2 regions of the Streptomyces sp. NPDC050418 genome follow, and region 1 is predicted to be linked to the other one. Evidence: riboswitches for the same ligand, from Rfam matches in the RefSeq annotation. Region 1 holds a riboswitch; the other holds the start of a gene.
What was found. Region 1 has a riboswitch for S-adenosylmethionine ahead of thrC (threonine synthase). Riboswitches for the same ligand answer to the same signal wherever they lie in the genome.

Region 1 (7,538 bases):
GTAGTCCTGCACGAGCACCACCGCACCCTGCCGTGCCTCCTCGGCCAGCGCCTCCGCGAACGCCCGGTTGTACGCGCGGTACGCCTCCCACTGCCGCCGGAACTCCGGCCCGAAGGACGGCTCCAGAGGCGTCTGGTAGAGCAGGTGGTGCAGGAACCACAGCACCGAGTTGGCGATCCCGTTGTACGCGTCGGCGTGCACGTCCGCGTCGATGGCGAGCATCCGCACGCCGGGCTCGCCGACCCCGCGCCGTACCGCCTCGCGGTCCCCGTCGCTCAGGGCCGAGCACACCCACAGCGCGTCCGCGTCGGGCCCGATCGCCGACAGGCCGGAGACGAGCCCGCCCCCGCCGCGCCGGGAGTCGAGCGCCCCGTCATCCCGTACGACATACGAGACCGGACCGCGATTGGACGCGACGAGTACCGCTGCACCGTGCTCGGAGACCATGACGCGAACCTAGCCCGTGCCGTAAACGCTCAAACGTACGGGCGCGGGGCGCCGCACGTGAGACGGCCGGACTCCCCCGAGGGGAGCCCGGCCGTCGTGTACCGGAGAGGACCGTCAGCGATCAGTCACGGCGGGAGCGGGAGGCCGCGAGCGCCAGGGCGCCCAGACCGCACAGCACGACCGCGAGACCGCCGAACAGCATCGAGCTCGAGCCACCGGTCTCGGCCAGCTCCGGCGGGGCCGGGCGGGCCTGCGTCCGCTTGCTGACGACGACCGAGACGCACGGGTCGGTGCCGCCCGCGCGGGTCTTCGCCGGCGTGCAGGTGGTCTTCGGGACATCGCCCGTCACGGGGATGACCACGACGCCGCCCGGGGTGCAGGAGGCCTTGACCGTCTGCTTGATGACGACCTTGCCCTTGGCGGGCACATCGCCCGTCCACACCCAGTTCGAGCCGGACTTGGTGACCTTGCCACCGCTCGCCTTCGGCGTGCCGCCCTTCTTCACCGGCCAGTGGATCTTCGCGCCCGTGCGCGCGGTGGCCGACTTGTTGGTGAGCGTGATCGTGTTGGTCGTGTCGGCGCACGGCGGTACGACCGGCGGCTGCGGCTTGGACTCGATCTCGATCGGGACGACCGGCGGGGGCTCCTCCTCGATCACGGGGGTGGTGCCGCAGGCCGGGTCGGTGGATCCCTCGTCGCAGTTGGAGCGCGGCGACTCGACGTCGATGTTGTTGCGCATCCGGCCGTCACCGGTGAGCGGGTCGTTGACCTTCACCGAGTACGTGACCGTCACGGTCTCGCCCGCCGGGATGTCGCCGAGGAACGAGATCTTCGGCTCGTCGTAGGTCGCGGTCCCGGCCGCCGCCGGCGTCACCTTCGCGTCGTCGTTGTACGTCGCGTCGTCGAGGTTGTCGCTCAGGTCGTCGGTGAACTTCGCGTTCGGGTACGGCAGTCGGCTGATGTTCTTCGCCGTGACCGTGTACGTCAGGGTGTCGCCGGGCCGGACCGTCTTCGGCGACGCGGTCTTGGTGATCTCCACGTCCGGTACGGGCACGGAGAACGCCAGCGCCTGCGGCACATACGTGTCGCCGCGGGTGCGGAACGTCAGGTCCGCCGAGGTGGCGCCCTGCTTGATGGTGGACCCGGGGATCTCGACGGTCTTCGCGTCGATGCTGAAGTTGTTCGGGTCGCAGGGGTCCGCGCAGCCCTGGGCGTGGCTGTTGAAGAAGTTGTTGGTGTCCCCGTTCTCGTTGGGGATGTTGGTCGCGTTCACCAGGAACCGGTCGCCGTTGACGTTCGCGTCGCCCTCGTACGCGGTGACGCTGGTGCGCAGCGGGTCGTTGCCGGTGCGGTAGAACCCGTCGACCTTGATCGTGGTGTCCGGGTCGGTGGACCGCTGCACCACGTGGCCGCCGTAGACGTACACGTTCTTGCGGTCCGGCGCGTACGTTTCGTTCGGGGCGTCGTACTTGTAGACGACGGTCAGCGACCAGCCGCCGACGCAGCCGTTCCCGGTCGGCGCCCAGACGTCGCCGACGGCGATCGGGAGCGGGGAGCCGGTGGGCGCCGCGGCGAACTGCGCGGTCACGTCCGCCTCGGCGGTGTAGTAGTGCGGACCGCCGGTCTCTGCCGGGGTCTTCACCGCGTTCTGCACGGTCACGCGCGTTTCCGTACCGCCGCCCACCTTGAGGACGGGCCGCGTGGTCAGCGGGTCGCCGGGCGCGGGGGTCGCGAGACCTGAGGTGTCACAGCGCTGGATCTGGTTGCGGCCCAGCTTGTACGTACCGTCGTTGCCGCCCCAGAACAGCCGCGCGTACGCGACTTCGGCGCCCGGCGGGATCGTCAGCCTGCCGGTGCTGGAGTTGAACACGTCCGTGGTGAGACCGGCCGTGTCCGTGTACTGCATCGGGAACTGGTTGTTGTTCTCGGGCGTCGTGCCGGCCTGCGCGGCGCGGCAGCGTGCCACCAGGTCCGGCGGTGCACTCGGGCAGTCGAGTACCGCGTTGCCGAGCGTGATGAAGTCTCCGTACAGCGCCTCGTCGTAGCGCTTGGCGAACGGTTCGACGACGATCGCGGCGGCGGGCGTGAGCCCGGTCAGCGAGGTCGCGGCGGCGGCGGTGGCGACCAGCGCGCCCACCGTGCGGCGCCTGACCCTTCCCATTGCTTGTCTAACCCACATAAATGGGAAATTTAGGCAATAGGCATGACCGGAAACGGGCACGCCACGCACTCCCGCGATGACGCCACCCGTCGCGCCCTGCCCGCTAGGCCACCCGCCGCGCCCGGTACTCCGCGATCTCCGTCATCGGCGGCCGCTCCTCCGTGTCCACCGCGTGCGTCCGCGGCTCGAACCCCTCCGCGCCCCGCTCGAACTGCGTGAGCCGGGGCCGTACGAGATGGCCGCGGGCCAGGCGCAGCTGGGCCGTGCGGTAGATCGCCGCCGCCATCCGGCCGAGCGCCCGCCCGTCCTGGTGGCGGTGCTTGCGCACCCCGACGTCGACCTGGGCGAGCGCGTCCAGGCCCACGGTGTGCAGGGCATCGACGAGGAGGCCGAGCTCGACGCCGTATCCGACGGGGAAGGGCAGCTGTTCGAGCAGCGAGCGCCGGGCCGCGTACTCGCCGCCCAACGGCTGGACGAATCCGGCCAGTTGGGGCCAGTGCAGGTTCAGGAGCGGACGGGCGACGAGCTCTGTGACCCGGCCGCCCTGCCCGGCCTCGTCCCCGAGGGGGCGGTCGTACATCGCCTTCACGAACTGGACCTCGGGTTCGGTGAGCAGCGGTCCGACGATGCCGCTCACGAAGTCCGGCGAGAACTCGCGCAGGTCCGCGTCCACGAAGCACACGATCTCGCCGCTCGTCACGAGCAGCGAGCGCCACAGGACCTCGCCCTTGCCGGGGACGGCGGGGATCCGCGGCAGGATCGCGTCCCGGTGCACCACGCGGGCGCCGGCCGCGGCGGCCACCTCGGCCGTACGGTCCGTCGAGCCCGAGTCGATCACCAGGAGCTCGTCGACGAGCGGGGCCGCGGGGCTCATCAGCTCGCGCCGGATCACGGTGACGATCTGTCCGACCGTGGCCTCCTCGTCGAGGGCGGGCAGCACGACGCTGACCGTCGTCCCCTGCCGGGCCTTCTCCGCCAGCAGCAGGTCGAGCGGCCGGTCCTTCACCGACCAGGAGCGCCGCTCCAGCCAGCGCTCCACCTCATCGAGCACGTCTGCCACTCCTTGGTGTGATCCATCTCGCCGTTCGGACGACTATCTCAACGGTCGGGGCGTTCGGTTACAGTCTTGAACAACGCGGATGACCGTCGCATGTCGGGGGTCACCGTCCACACAAACACCTGGCGGATGCCAGGTCATACCGCTCATCCAGAGGGGCAGAGGGATACGGCCCGTTGAAGCCCCGGCAACCCTCCAGTCAGTTCTCGCACCGCGCGACGCGAGGTCCCTGACTAGGGAAGGTGCCAAATCCGTCTCACGGCGAAGTGCGCCCTGAGGAAGATGAGGAGAAAGGGCCTCCCTCTCATGTCTGCACAGACGGTTGAAAACACCACCACTTCCGTGGACCTCGGACCCGCCACGGCCCTGAGCTGCCGCGAATGCGGCCACCGCGTCCCGCTCGGCCCGCTCTTCGCCTGCGAGGAGTGTTTCGGCCCCCTCGAGATCGCCTACGACTTCTCCGCGCACGACACCGAGGAGCTCCGCCGCCGCATCGAGGCGGGCCCCGCGAACATCTGGCGCTACGCCCCGCTGCTGCCCGTACCGGCCGACGTCGCCGAGAAGCCGAACCTGAACCCGGGCTGGACCAAGCTCGTCAAGGCCGACAACCTTGCGCGGGAAATCGGCATCGACGAGGGCAAGCTGTTCGTCAAGGACGACTCCGGCAACCCCACGCACTCCTTCAAGGACCGTGTCGTCGCCCAGGCCATCGAGGCCGCCCGCGCCTTCGGTTTCACCACGCTCTCCTGCTCCTCGACGGGCAACCTCGCGGGCGCCGTCGGCGCCGCGGCCGCCCGGGCCGGACTGCGCTCCTGTGTGTTCATCCCGCACGACCTGGAGCAGGGCAAGGTCGTGATGGCCGCCGTCTACGGCGGCGAGCTCGTCGCCATCGAGGGCAACTACGACGACGTCAACCGCTTCTGCTCCGAGCTCATCGGCGACCCGCTGGGCGAGGGCTGGGGCTTCGTCAACGTGAACCTGCGCCCGTACTACGCGGAGGGCTCCAAGACCCTCGCGTACGAGATCTGCGAGCAGCTCGGCTGGCAGCTCCCCGACCAGCTGGTCATCCCGATCGCGTCCGGCTCGCAGCTCACGAAGATCGACAAGGGCCTGCAGGAGCTGATCAAGCTCGGCCTGGTCGAGGACAAGCCGTACAAGATCTTCGGCGCCCAGGCCGAGGGCTGCTCCCCGGTCTCCGTGGCGTTCAAGGGCGGCCACGACGTCGTACGGCCGCAGAAGCCGGACACCATCGCGAAGTCGCTCGCGATCGGCAACCCGGCCGACGGCCCGTACGTCCTCGACATCGCGCGCCGCACCGGCGGCGCCGTGGAGGATGTCAACGACGAGCAGGTCGTGGACGCGATCAGGCTGCTCGCGCGGACCGAGGGCATCTTCGCGGAGACCGCGGGCGGTGTGACCGTCGGTGTGACGCACAAGCTCGTCAAGGAAGGCGTGCTCGACCCGACGCTGACCACGGTGGTCCTGAACACTGGCGACGGCCTCAAGACCCTCGACGCGGTCGCCGGTGCCGGTGCGACCGCGACCATCCGTCCGAACCTCGACGCGTTCCGCGCGACCGGTCTCGCGAGCTGACGCCGCCGTACGCCGCCGTACCCCCTGCTCCTCCTGAAAGGCTTCGATCCCATGAGCGTGAACGTCCGAATCCCCACCATCCTGCGCACCTACACCGGCGGTCAGGCCGAGGTCCCGGCCGAGGGCGCGAACCTCGGCGAGGTCATCGCGGACCTGGAGAAGAACCACACCGGGATCGCCGCCCGCGTGCTCGACGACCAGGGCAAGCTCCGCCGCTTCGTGAACGTGTACGTGAACGACGACGACGTGCGCTTCGAGCAGGGCCTGGAGACGGCCACCCCGGACGGGGCCGGCGTCTCGATCATCCCCGCCGTCGCCGGCGGCTGATCCCCGCTGCTCCGGATTGCCCTCTTCGCTTCCGTACGGGAAGCGGAGGGGGCAATTCTGCATGGTTGAGCGCGGTACAGTTGGGAATGCTGTTTCGCCTTTCGAGGCAGGCGCGAAGAAGAGTGTGCCGGGGTCATATGAGAACTCGCGCGCGCACCGCCAATAACTCGCAATGATGCTCGCGCCATTTGCACGTTTCGGCCCCTATGTCGGGCCCGACTTGCCCTGAAGTTCACGGAATTCTCCGCAAATTCCCGATCGGTCGTGCCCAGAATTCTCGTCCGATTGACCTGTTGCAGACGGCAGTTGGACAGATACATTCAGCGGCGGTCGACGCGTTCCGGCGCATCACCTCCACCTGTCGGGGGGTGAGTCTGACCCGGATCCTGCGAAGTGCGGATCTGTGCAAGGGCCAGTAATAGGGGAGTTAGGCATGGCTCAGGGCACCGTCAAGTGGTTCAACGCGGAGAAGGGCTACGGCTTCATCGCGGTCGACGGTGGTGCGGATGTATTCGTCCACTACAGCGCGATTCAGATGGACGGCTACCGCACCCTTGAAGAGGGCCAGCGGGTCGAGTTCGAGATCTCGCAGGGTCAGAAGGGGCCGCAGGCGGACATGGTCCGTGTGGCTGGCTGATCGCGCCGGAGCAGTCTGCAACGACGTGATGGAGGGTCCGCATCCCGGGAACGGGGTGCGGACCCTCTTGTTTGCCCCGGCATCGTGAAATCGATACCGCCGTATCCCCTTGACCACCCCTCCAACTGCCCCTAGCTTCCCGCCCGTAGCTCTGAAATCGATTGCACAGAGACCTGGCGGATCGACAGCAGGAGGCACACGTGAGACCTCGCAGGTGGATACGCGGCTCCGCGGCCGCGGCCCTCGCGCTCGCCGCGGCGGTGGTGCCGCCCTCGGCGGCCGGAGCGGCGGAAGAACCCGCCCCCGCGGCGGCGCCGGCCGCGGACGCAAAAGGCCCCGTCGGCTGGGACACCTACCGGCAGCTCGACCGGTTCGCCGGCCTCCCGGACGGCGTGCAGACCAAGCAGTTCTCCAGCTTCGACCGGACCGGCGGCAACAACCACGACGGGTTCGACGGCCGCTACTCCTGTCTGCGGGAGTCGGCCGCGGGCTGCGTCATCGCCGAGGCCGAGGGGGCGGGCGAGATCGGCGCCCTCTGGTTCACACGGGACGGCGGCGACGTCAGCCGCACCGGGAGGATCACGATCGAGCTCGACGGCCGCAAGGTCGTGGACGCCCCGCTGCAGGACCTCGTCGACGGCAAGCTCGGAGCGCCGTTCGCCGAGCCGCTCGTCGGCAACGCGGACGACAGCTCCGGCGGCGTCTACGTCGAAGTCCCCATGCCGTACCGCCAGTCGATGCGGATCACCACCGAGAACAACCCGCTCTTCCACCATGTCTCGTACCGGACCTTCGACGACGCCGCGGGCGTCACCACCTTCGACCCGCGCGACAAGGCCGAGGACGTCCTGAGCGTCCTGCGCAAGGCCGGAACCGCCGACCCGAAGCCGCAACTGCCCGGCGCCACCACGACGAAGGCGCCGCTGAGCATCGCGCCCGGCGGGACCCAGACCCTGGCCCGCACCGGCAAGGCGGGCCTGCTCTCCGCGCTGAAGGTGCGCCTCCCGCAGGCCGAGCACGTCACACCGCGTACCGCCGCGGACGAGGGGCGGGCCTTCGGTGCGGGCGGCGCCAGCGAGTTCACCGTGGCCGTCGACCCCGCGAACCAGGGCGTACGGCTGACGCGCCGGCTCGACCCGTCCATCGCCCAGCAGGTCGCGGACGTGTACGTGGACGGGGTGAAGGTGGCCGCCTGGCCCGCCAACGAGGCCTCCGGCGGCGGGGTGTGGGCCGAGCAGACCGTCGACCTGCCGGCGTCGGCGACCGCGGGCAAGGCGCGGATCACCGTCAGGAACGCCTTCGTCTCCTCGTCCCTG
Region 2 (7,538 bases), on a different contig from region 1:
GACGGGCGGCCTCATCGCCTTCCTGTTCGTCCTCGGCCGGACGTACGCGGCCCGCAGGTTCACTCATGAGCAGGCGACCGCCGCCATCGTCGTGTCCTACTACTGGCACTTCGTCGATGTCGTGTGGATCGGCCTCTTTGCCACGATCTACATGATCAAGTAGCCGGGCCGTCAGACCCGTACGCCGGGTCGCACCCGAACCTTTCCGAAGCATCGACGCAGAAGATCCTGACACCGGGGTAATCCGTGAAAAAGCTCTCCGCACGACGACGCCATCCGCTGGCGGCGGTCGTCGTCCTAATCCTCGCGCTGGCGGCCACCGGGGGGCTGTACGCCGCGTTCGCCCCGGCGGACAAGGCGCAGGCCGAAGAAACCGCCCAGTCCCTCGCCATCGAGGAGGGCAAGAAGCTCTACTCGGTCGGCTGCGCCAGCTGCCACGGCACCGGCGGTCAGGGCAGCTCTGACGGCCCGTCGCTCGTGGGCGTCGGCTCCGCCGCGGTGGACTTCCAGGTGGCCACGGGCCGTATGCCGGCCCAGCAGCCCGGCGCCCAGGTGCCGAAGAAGAAGAACATCTACTCGCAGGCCCAGATCGACCAGCTGGCCGCGTACATCGCGTCCCTCGGCGCCGGTCCGGTCACGCCGACCGACAAGCAGTACAGCATCGAGGGTGCGGACATCGCCAAGGGTGGCGAGCTGTTCCGTACCAACTGCGCGCAGTGCCACAACTTCACCGGTGAGGGCGGCGCCCTCACCAAGGGCAAGTTCGCACCGAGCCTCGAGGGCGTCAGCCCCAAGCACATCTACGAGGCCATGCAGACCGGCCCGCAGAACATGCCGTCCTTCCCCGACACGACGATGCCGGAGAAGCAGAAGAGGGACATCATCGCGTACCTTGACGCGGTCAACGGTGAGAAGACGGAGAGCCCCGGCGGTCTCAAGCTGGGCGGCCTCGGTCCGGTCAGCGAGGGTCTGTTCGCCTGGATCTTCGGTCTCGGCACCCTGATCGCCGTCGCTGTGTGGGTCGCCGCGCGGACCGCAAAGGCCAAGAAGTCATGAGCAGCCAAGACATTCCAGAAGAGAACCTGCCCGTAGCGCAGGCCGACGGCACCACCCTGGAGAAGCACGGGGAGCACCCGTTCGCCGACCCGGGTCTGCCGCCCCACGAGCACCGCATCCAGGACATCGACGAGCGGGCCGCCAAGCGCTCCGAGCGCACGGTCGCCTTCCTGTTCACGCTCTCGATGCTCGCCACGATCGGCTTCATCGCCTCGTATGTGGCGTTCCCGGTCGACAAGAGCATCTATGTCTGGCCGCTGGGGCACATCAGCGCGCTGAACTTCGCCCTGGGCATGACCCTCGGCATCGCGCTGTTCTGCATCGGCGCGGGCGCGGTCCACTGGGCCCGCACCCTGATGTCCGACGAGGAGATCGCCGACGAGCGGCACGCCATCGAGGCCTCGCCCGAGGTCAAGGCGAAGGTGCTCGCCGACTTCAAGCAGGGCGCCAAGGAGTCGGCCCTGGGCCGGCGCAAGCTCATCCGCAACACCATGTTCGGTGCGCTGACCCTGGTGCCGCTGTCCGGCGTCGTCCTCCTGCGCGACCTCGGTCCGCTGCCCGAGGACAAGCTCCGGCACACGCTGTGGGCCAAGGGCAAGCTGCTCGTGAACCAGAACACGAACGAGCCGCTGCGTCCCTCGGACGTCCCGGTCGGGTCGCTGACCTTCGCCAAGCCCGAGGGCCTGGAGGAGCACGACCACGACTTCCAGACGCAGATCGCCAAGGCCGCCCTGATGATCGTCCGCATCGCGCCGGACGACATCAAGGACAAGCAGGAACTCGAGTGGTCGCACGACGGCATCGTGGCGTACTCGAAGATCTGCACCCACGTGGGCTGCCCGATCTCCCTGTACGAGCAGCAGACGCACCACGTGCTGTGCCCGTGCCACCAGTCCACTTTCGACCTCACCGACGGCGCCCGAGTGATCTTCGGTCCCGCCGGCCACGCCCTGCCGCAGCTGCGCATCGGCGTGAACGAGGAGGGTTACCTCGAGGCGCTCGGCGACTTCGAGGAGCCTGTCGGTCCTGCCTTCTGGGAGCGCGGATGAGCACCACACCTGCTTCTTCTACGGATAAGCGCAAAGCACCCGCCGGCGAGCGGGTTGCCGACTGGGCCGACGGCCGCCTCGGGATCTACTCCCTGGCCAAGGCCAACATGCGGAAGATCTTTCCGGACCACTGGTCCTTCATGCTCGGCGAGATCTGCCTGTACAGCTTCCTCATCATCATCCTCACGGGTGTGTACCTGACGCTGTTCTTCCACCCGTCGATGAACGAGGTGGAGTACCACGGCAGTTACGTCCCGCTGCAGGGACAGCTGATGTCCGAGGCGTTCAACTCGACCATGCACATCTCCTTCGATGTGCGCGGTGGTCTGCTGATCCGGCAGATCCACCACTGGGCGGCGCTGATCTTCGTCGCGGCGATGCTCGTGCACATGATGCGTGTGTTCTTCACGGGCGCGTTCCGCAAGCCGCGTGAGGTCAACTGGCTCTTCGGCTTCCTGCTGCTGGTCCTCGGCATGTTCACCGGTTTCACCGGTTACTCGCTGCCGGACGACCTGCTTTCAGGAACCGGTGTCCGCTTCATGCAGGGCGCCGTGCTGTCGGTGCCGGTCGTGGGCACGTATCTGTCGATGTTCCTGTTCGGCGGAGAGTTCCCCGGCGGCGACTTCGTGGCCCGGTTCTACTCGGTGCACATCCTGCTGCTGCCGGGCATCATGCTCGGCCTCGTGGTGGCGCACCTGATCCTGGTCTTCTACCACAAGCACACGCAGTTCGCGGGTGCCGGCAAGACCAACAAGAACGTGGTCGGCATGCCGCTGCTTCCCGTGTACATGGCGAAGGCCGGAGGCTTCTTCTTCCTGGTCTTCGGTGTGATCGCGGTGGTCTCGGCGATCGCCACGATCAACCCGATCTGGGCCATCGGCCCGTACCGTCCGGACCAGGTGTCCACCGGTGCGCAGCCCGACTGGTACATGGGCTTCTCCGAAGGCCTGATCCGAGTCATGCCGGGCTGGGAGATCAACATCTGGGGCCACACGCTGGTCCTGGGTGTGTTCATCCCGCTGATCATCTTCCCGCTCGTGCTCGTCACGATCGCGGTCTGGCCGTTCATCGAGTCCTGGGTCACCGGCGACAAGCGCGAGCACCACATCCTGGACCGCCCGCGCAACGCCCCGACCCGTACGGCCTTCGGTGTGGCCTGGCTGACCTGGTACATGATCCTGCTGATCGGTGGTGGAAACGACCTCTGGGCGACCCACTTCCACCTGTCGATCAACTCGATCACCTGGTTCGTCCGCATCGCGTTCTTCGTCGGACCGGTCATCGCGTTCATCGTCACCAAGCGGATCTGCCTCGGCCTCCAGCGCCGCGACAAGGACAAGGTGCTGCACGGACGCGAGTCCGGCATCATCAAGCGTCTGCCGCACGGTGAGTTCATCGAGGTGCACGAGCCCCTGAACCAGGAGGCCCTGCACACGCTGACCGCGCACGAGCAGTACGCGCCGCTCGAGCTCGGCCCGACGGTCGACGAGAACGGTGTCGAGCGCAAGGTCAAGGGCACGCAGAAGCTCAAGGCCAAGCTCTCGCAGGGCATGTACGGCGAGGACAACCAGATTCCGAAGGCCACGGCCGAGGAATACCAGGAGATCACCAGCGGCCACGGCCACCACTGATCGCCTGAACACATAGTTCGCCACGGCGAGAGCCCCGTCCATTCGCTGGACGGGGCTCTTTGCCGTCCCGGGGCTTGGCTAGGCTGGGCCCGTCCTTTTTCTTGACGACACCAGGAGCGACCATGAGCGCTGTGACCCCCGCTGGAGGCGACACCACGGCGGTCCGTTCCTGGCCCGGCGTACTGAACGGACTGCTCGACGGGCGCGACCAGAGCGCGGACGACACCTTCTGGGCGATGGACCGGATCATGCGCGGCGAGGCCACCGACGCGCAGATCGCCGGGTTCGTGGTCGCGCTGCGCGCCAAGGGCGAGACGGTCGACGAGATCACCGGTCTCGTACGGGCCATGTACGAGCACGCCAACACCATCGAGGTGTCCGGGCCGACCGTGGACATCGTCGGGACCGGCGGTGACGGCGCCAAGACCGTCAACATCTCGACCATGTCGTCGATCGTCGTGGCCGGCACGGGGGCCAAGGTCGTCAAGCACGGCAACCGGGCCGCCTCGTCGGCCTCGGGCTCGTCCGACGTCCTGGAGAAGCTCGGCGTCAACCTGGAGCTGACCCCGCAGCGCGTTGCCGAGGTGGCCGAGGAAGCCGGGATCACCTTCTGCTTCGCCGTGAAGTTCCACCCGGCGCTGCGTCACGCCGGTGCCGCGCGCGGCCAGTTGGGGATCCGGACGATCTTCAACGTGCTCGGGCCGCTCACCAACCCGGCACGCGTGAAGGCGCAGGCGGTCGGCGTGGCCGATCCGCGGATGGCGCCGATCGTGGCCGGGGTGTTCGCCGAGCGCGGGAACTCCTCGCTGGTGTTCCGCGGCGACGACGGGCTGGACGAGCTCACCACCACCTCGACCTCGCGGGTGTGGATCGTGCGCGACGGCGTCGTGCGCGAGGAGAGCTTCGATCCGCGCGAGGTCGGTCTGGAGCTCGTCCCGGTCGAGGCGCTGCGCGGGGCCGACGCCTCGTTCAACGCGGAGGTCGCGCGGCGGGTCCTCGCCGGCGAGACCGGGCCCGTACGCGACGCGGTGCTGCTGAACTCGGCGGCCGCCCTGGTCGCCTCGGAGCCGACCGGCGCCTCGCTCGCCGGGCAGCTGCGGGCCGGGATGGACCGGGCCGCCGAGGCCATCGACTCGGGTGCCGCGCAGCGGACCCTGGAGCGGTGGGTCGCGGCCAGCAACGCCTGAGAGGCGTGGAAGTGCCGGAAACGGCACAGGTGTGACGCAAGGCGCAGTCCGTATCGCGGACTGCGCCTTGCGCGTTCACGGTCATCTGGCAAGATGCTGCACAGGTCATGAGTGACAGCGACTACGGCCCCGGCCCGCTGTCCGGCAACCCTCCGTCCGTGGCGGGGTGCCCCGGGTGAAGACCAGGCCGCAGACGACAACGTCCGGCGGCAAGCGCGGACCCCTCGCGAACGACCAGGGGTCCTGGTTTTCGAGGGAGCAGTCTCGTGAGCAAGCGAATGCGATAGGGCGAATCCGCCCCACTTCCGCGCACCTCTTTTCCTTCATCACTTGCGCCCTCCGTGCATTGTTCCGGAGCCGCCGCGCAGTGAATTCGCCTGCCTCATACGGGAGTTCGCCATGTCCGCGTACCTGAACACCGCCGCCACCGCCCTCGAAGCCTCGGCCGACGCCGACCCGGCCTGTTCCGGGCCGCTCCCCGTCCTCGGCCGCGATGTCCGCGTCCCCCTGGTCACCGGCGGCGAAGTCACCTACGCCGCGCTCGACTACGCCGCCAGCGCGCCCGCCCTGCAGCGGGTCTGGGACGACGTGGCCGCGTACGCCCCGTACTACGGGTCCGTGCACCGGGGCGCCGGCTACCTCTCGCAGCTCTCCACCGACCTGTTCGAGAACGCGCGGCGCACCGTCGAGGAGTTCCTCGACTGCCGTGACGACGACCAGGTGGTCTTCACCCGGTCGACCACCGACTCGCTGAACCTGCTGGCCCAGACGCTGCCCGCCGACTGCCAGGTGTTCGTCTTCGAGACCGAGCACCACGCGTCGCTGCTGCCCTGGCGCGATGCCCGCGTCACCTACCTCAACGCGCCCCGTACGCCGGGTGAGGCCGTCCAGACCCTGGAGCGCGCCCTCGCCGACCGCGACCCCTACGGCCCCGCGCTCGTGTGCGTCACCGGAGCGTCCAATGTCACCGGTGAGCTCTGGCCGGTGCGCGAGCTGGCGGCGGCCGCTCACGCGCACGGTGCGCGCATCGTGCTCGACGCCGCCCAGCTCGCGCCCCATCACCCCGTCTCCGTACAGGAGCTGGACGTCGACTGGGTGGCGTTCTCCGGCCACAAGCTGTACGCGCCCTTCGGCTCAGGGGTGCTCGCCGGACGGGCCGACTGGCTGCAGGACGCCGAGCCGTACCTCGCGGGCGGCGGCGCGTCCAAGTCGGTCGCGCGGCGCACCGACGGCGGTGTGGACGTCGAGTGGCACACCACGGCGGCGCGGCACGAGGCGGGTTCGCCGAACGTGATCGGTGCCTACTCGATCGCGTCCGCGTGCAAGGCGCTCACCGAGGCGGGCTTCGACACGCTCGTCGCGCGCGAGCAGGAGCTGATCGCCCGTGTGCGCACCGGGCTCGCCGAGGTTCCGCAGGTCAAGGTGCTCTCGCTGTTCGGTGACGACGCCCCGCGCGTCGGTGTGATCTCCTTCGTCGTCGAGGGCTGGAACAGCTCGCACTTCGCCGCGGCGCTTTCCGCCGAGTACGGCATCGGGGTGCGCGACGGTCTGTTCTGCGCCCACCCGCTGGTCCGCACGCTGCTCGGCAGCGACCCGCAGGAGCAGGGCGAGTGCGGTGCGCCGGAGGCGGCGCCCGGCGAGAAGTCGCTCAACGCGATCCGGGTGAGCTTCGGCGCCGGGACGCCCGACGAGCATGTGGAGCGATTCGTGCGGGCCGTCGCCGGGCTTGTGCGGGACGGGGCGCGCTGGAACTACCGCACGCAGGACGGGCGTTGTGTTCCGGACACGTCCGGCGCCGCGTAAGCGCTGCCCCTGATCTCCCACCGGCAACCGCCGTACCATCTTGCTCACGGCGGTGGGCATCGGACGGGGGAGCACGGTGGACGAGCTGCTGGAGTCGGATCCGCGCCGGATCGGGCCGTACGAGGTGATCGGGCGGCTCGGCGGCGGGGGCATGGGCGAGGTGTTCTACGCCCGGTCGCGCGCGGGGCACGAGCTGGCCGTGAAGGTGGTGCGGGCCGAGCACGCGGCGGACCGCACATTCCGTGCGCGCTTCCGGCACGAGGTGCGGGCCGCGCAGTCCGTGGGCGGTACCGGGACGCACACCGCGCGGGTCCTCGACGCCGACACCGAGTGCGAACGGCCGTGGATGGCCACGGAGTTCGTGGACGGTCCGAATCTGCGGGACGCGGTGCTCGACCACGGTGCGCTGTCCGAACGCCTGGTGCTGCGGCTCGCGGCGGTCGATCTGCCGGAGTGAGCGGTGGGTGCACCGGCTCGCCTGACTCCCCTCACGCCGCCGCCCTCAACTGCGCCCCCAGCACCACCATCCGCAGCGCCCGCTCGGTCGCGTCCGTGAGGAACTCCGCGCCCCTGCCCAGGGCTTCGGGCAGGGAGACCGGGGCCGGGAGGATGGACGAGTAGGCGTCGACGCCCGAGGCGTGGATGTGGTGGGCGCCCTCGCCGATCGTGCCCGCGAGGACCAGGACCGGGCGGTCGGCGAGCTTGGCGCGGCGGGCGACCTCCGCGGGGACCTTGCCGCGCGGGCTCTGGTGGTCGAGCGCGCCCTCGGCCGTGACGACCAGGTCGGCGCGGGCCAGACGGGCGTCCAGGTC

Region 2: linked by a shared signal. The riboswitch ahead of ACIBI4_RS17585 (aminotransferase class V-fold PLP-dependent enzyme) and the one ahead of thrC (threonine synthase) in region 1 are both predicted to bind S-adenosylmethionine.

Annotation. Positions count from the first base shown of each region.
Region 1 is NZ_JBITIG010000005.1:509,603-517,140, reverse strand. It holds gene ACIBI4_RS15080 (trehalose-6-phosphate synthase) at 1-447, opposite strand, end outside; gene ACIBI4_RS15075 (hypothetical protein) at 569-2,608, opposite strand; gene ACIBI4_RS15070 (glucosyl-3-phosphoglycerate synthase) at 2,712-3,659, opposite strand; SAM riboswitch class I at 3,809-3,954, shown strand; gene thrC (threonine synthase) at 3,972-5,258, shown strand; gene ACIBI4_RS15060 (MoaD/ThiS family protein) at 5,310-5,585, shown strand; gene ACIBI4_RS15055 (cold-shock protein) at 6,019-6,222, shown strand; gene ACIBI4_RS15050 (glycoside hydrolase family 172 protein) at 6,423-7,538, shown strand, end outside.
Region 2 is NZ_JBITIG010000006.1:503,167-510,704, reverse strand. It holds gene ACIBI4_RS17610 (heme-copper oxidase subunit III) at 1-163, shown strand, start outside; gene ACIBI4_RS17605 (c-type cytochrome) at 247-1,056, shown strand; gene ACIBI4_RS17600 (Rieske 2Fe-2S domain-containing protein) at 1,053-2,105, shown strand; gene ACIBI4_RS17595 (cytochrome bc complex cytochrome b subunit) at 2,102-3,736, shown strand; gene trpD (anthranilate phosphoribosyltransferase) at 3,859-4,923, shown strand; SAM riboswitch class IV at 5,027-5,145, shown strand; gene ACIBI4_RS17585 (aminotransferase class V-fold PLP-dependent enzyme) at 5,323-6,726, shown strand; gene ACIBI4_RS17580 (hypothetical protein) at 6,803-7,183, shown strand; gene ACIBI4_RS17575 (glycerate kinase) at 7,215-7,538, opposite strand, start outside.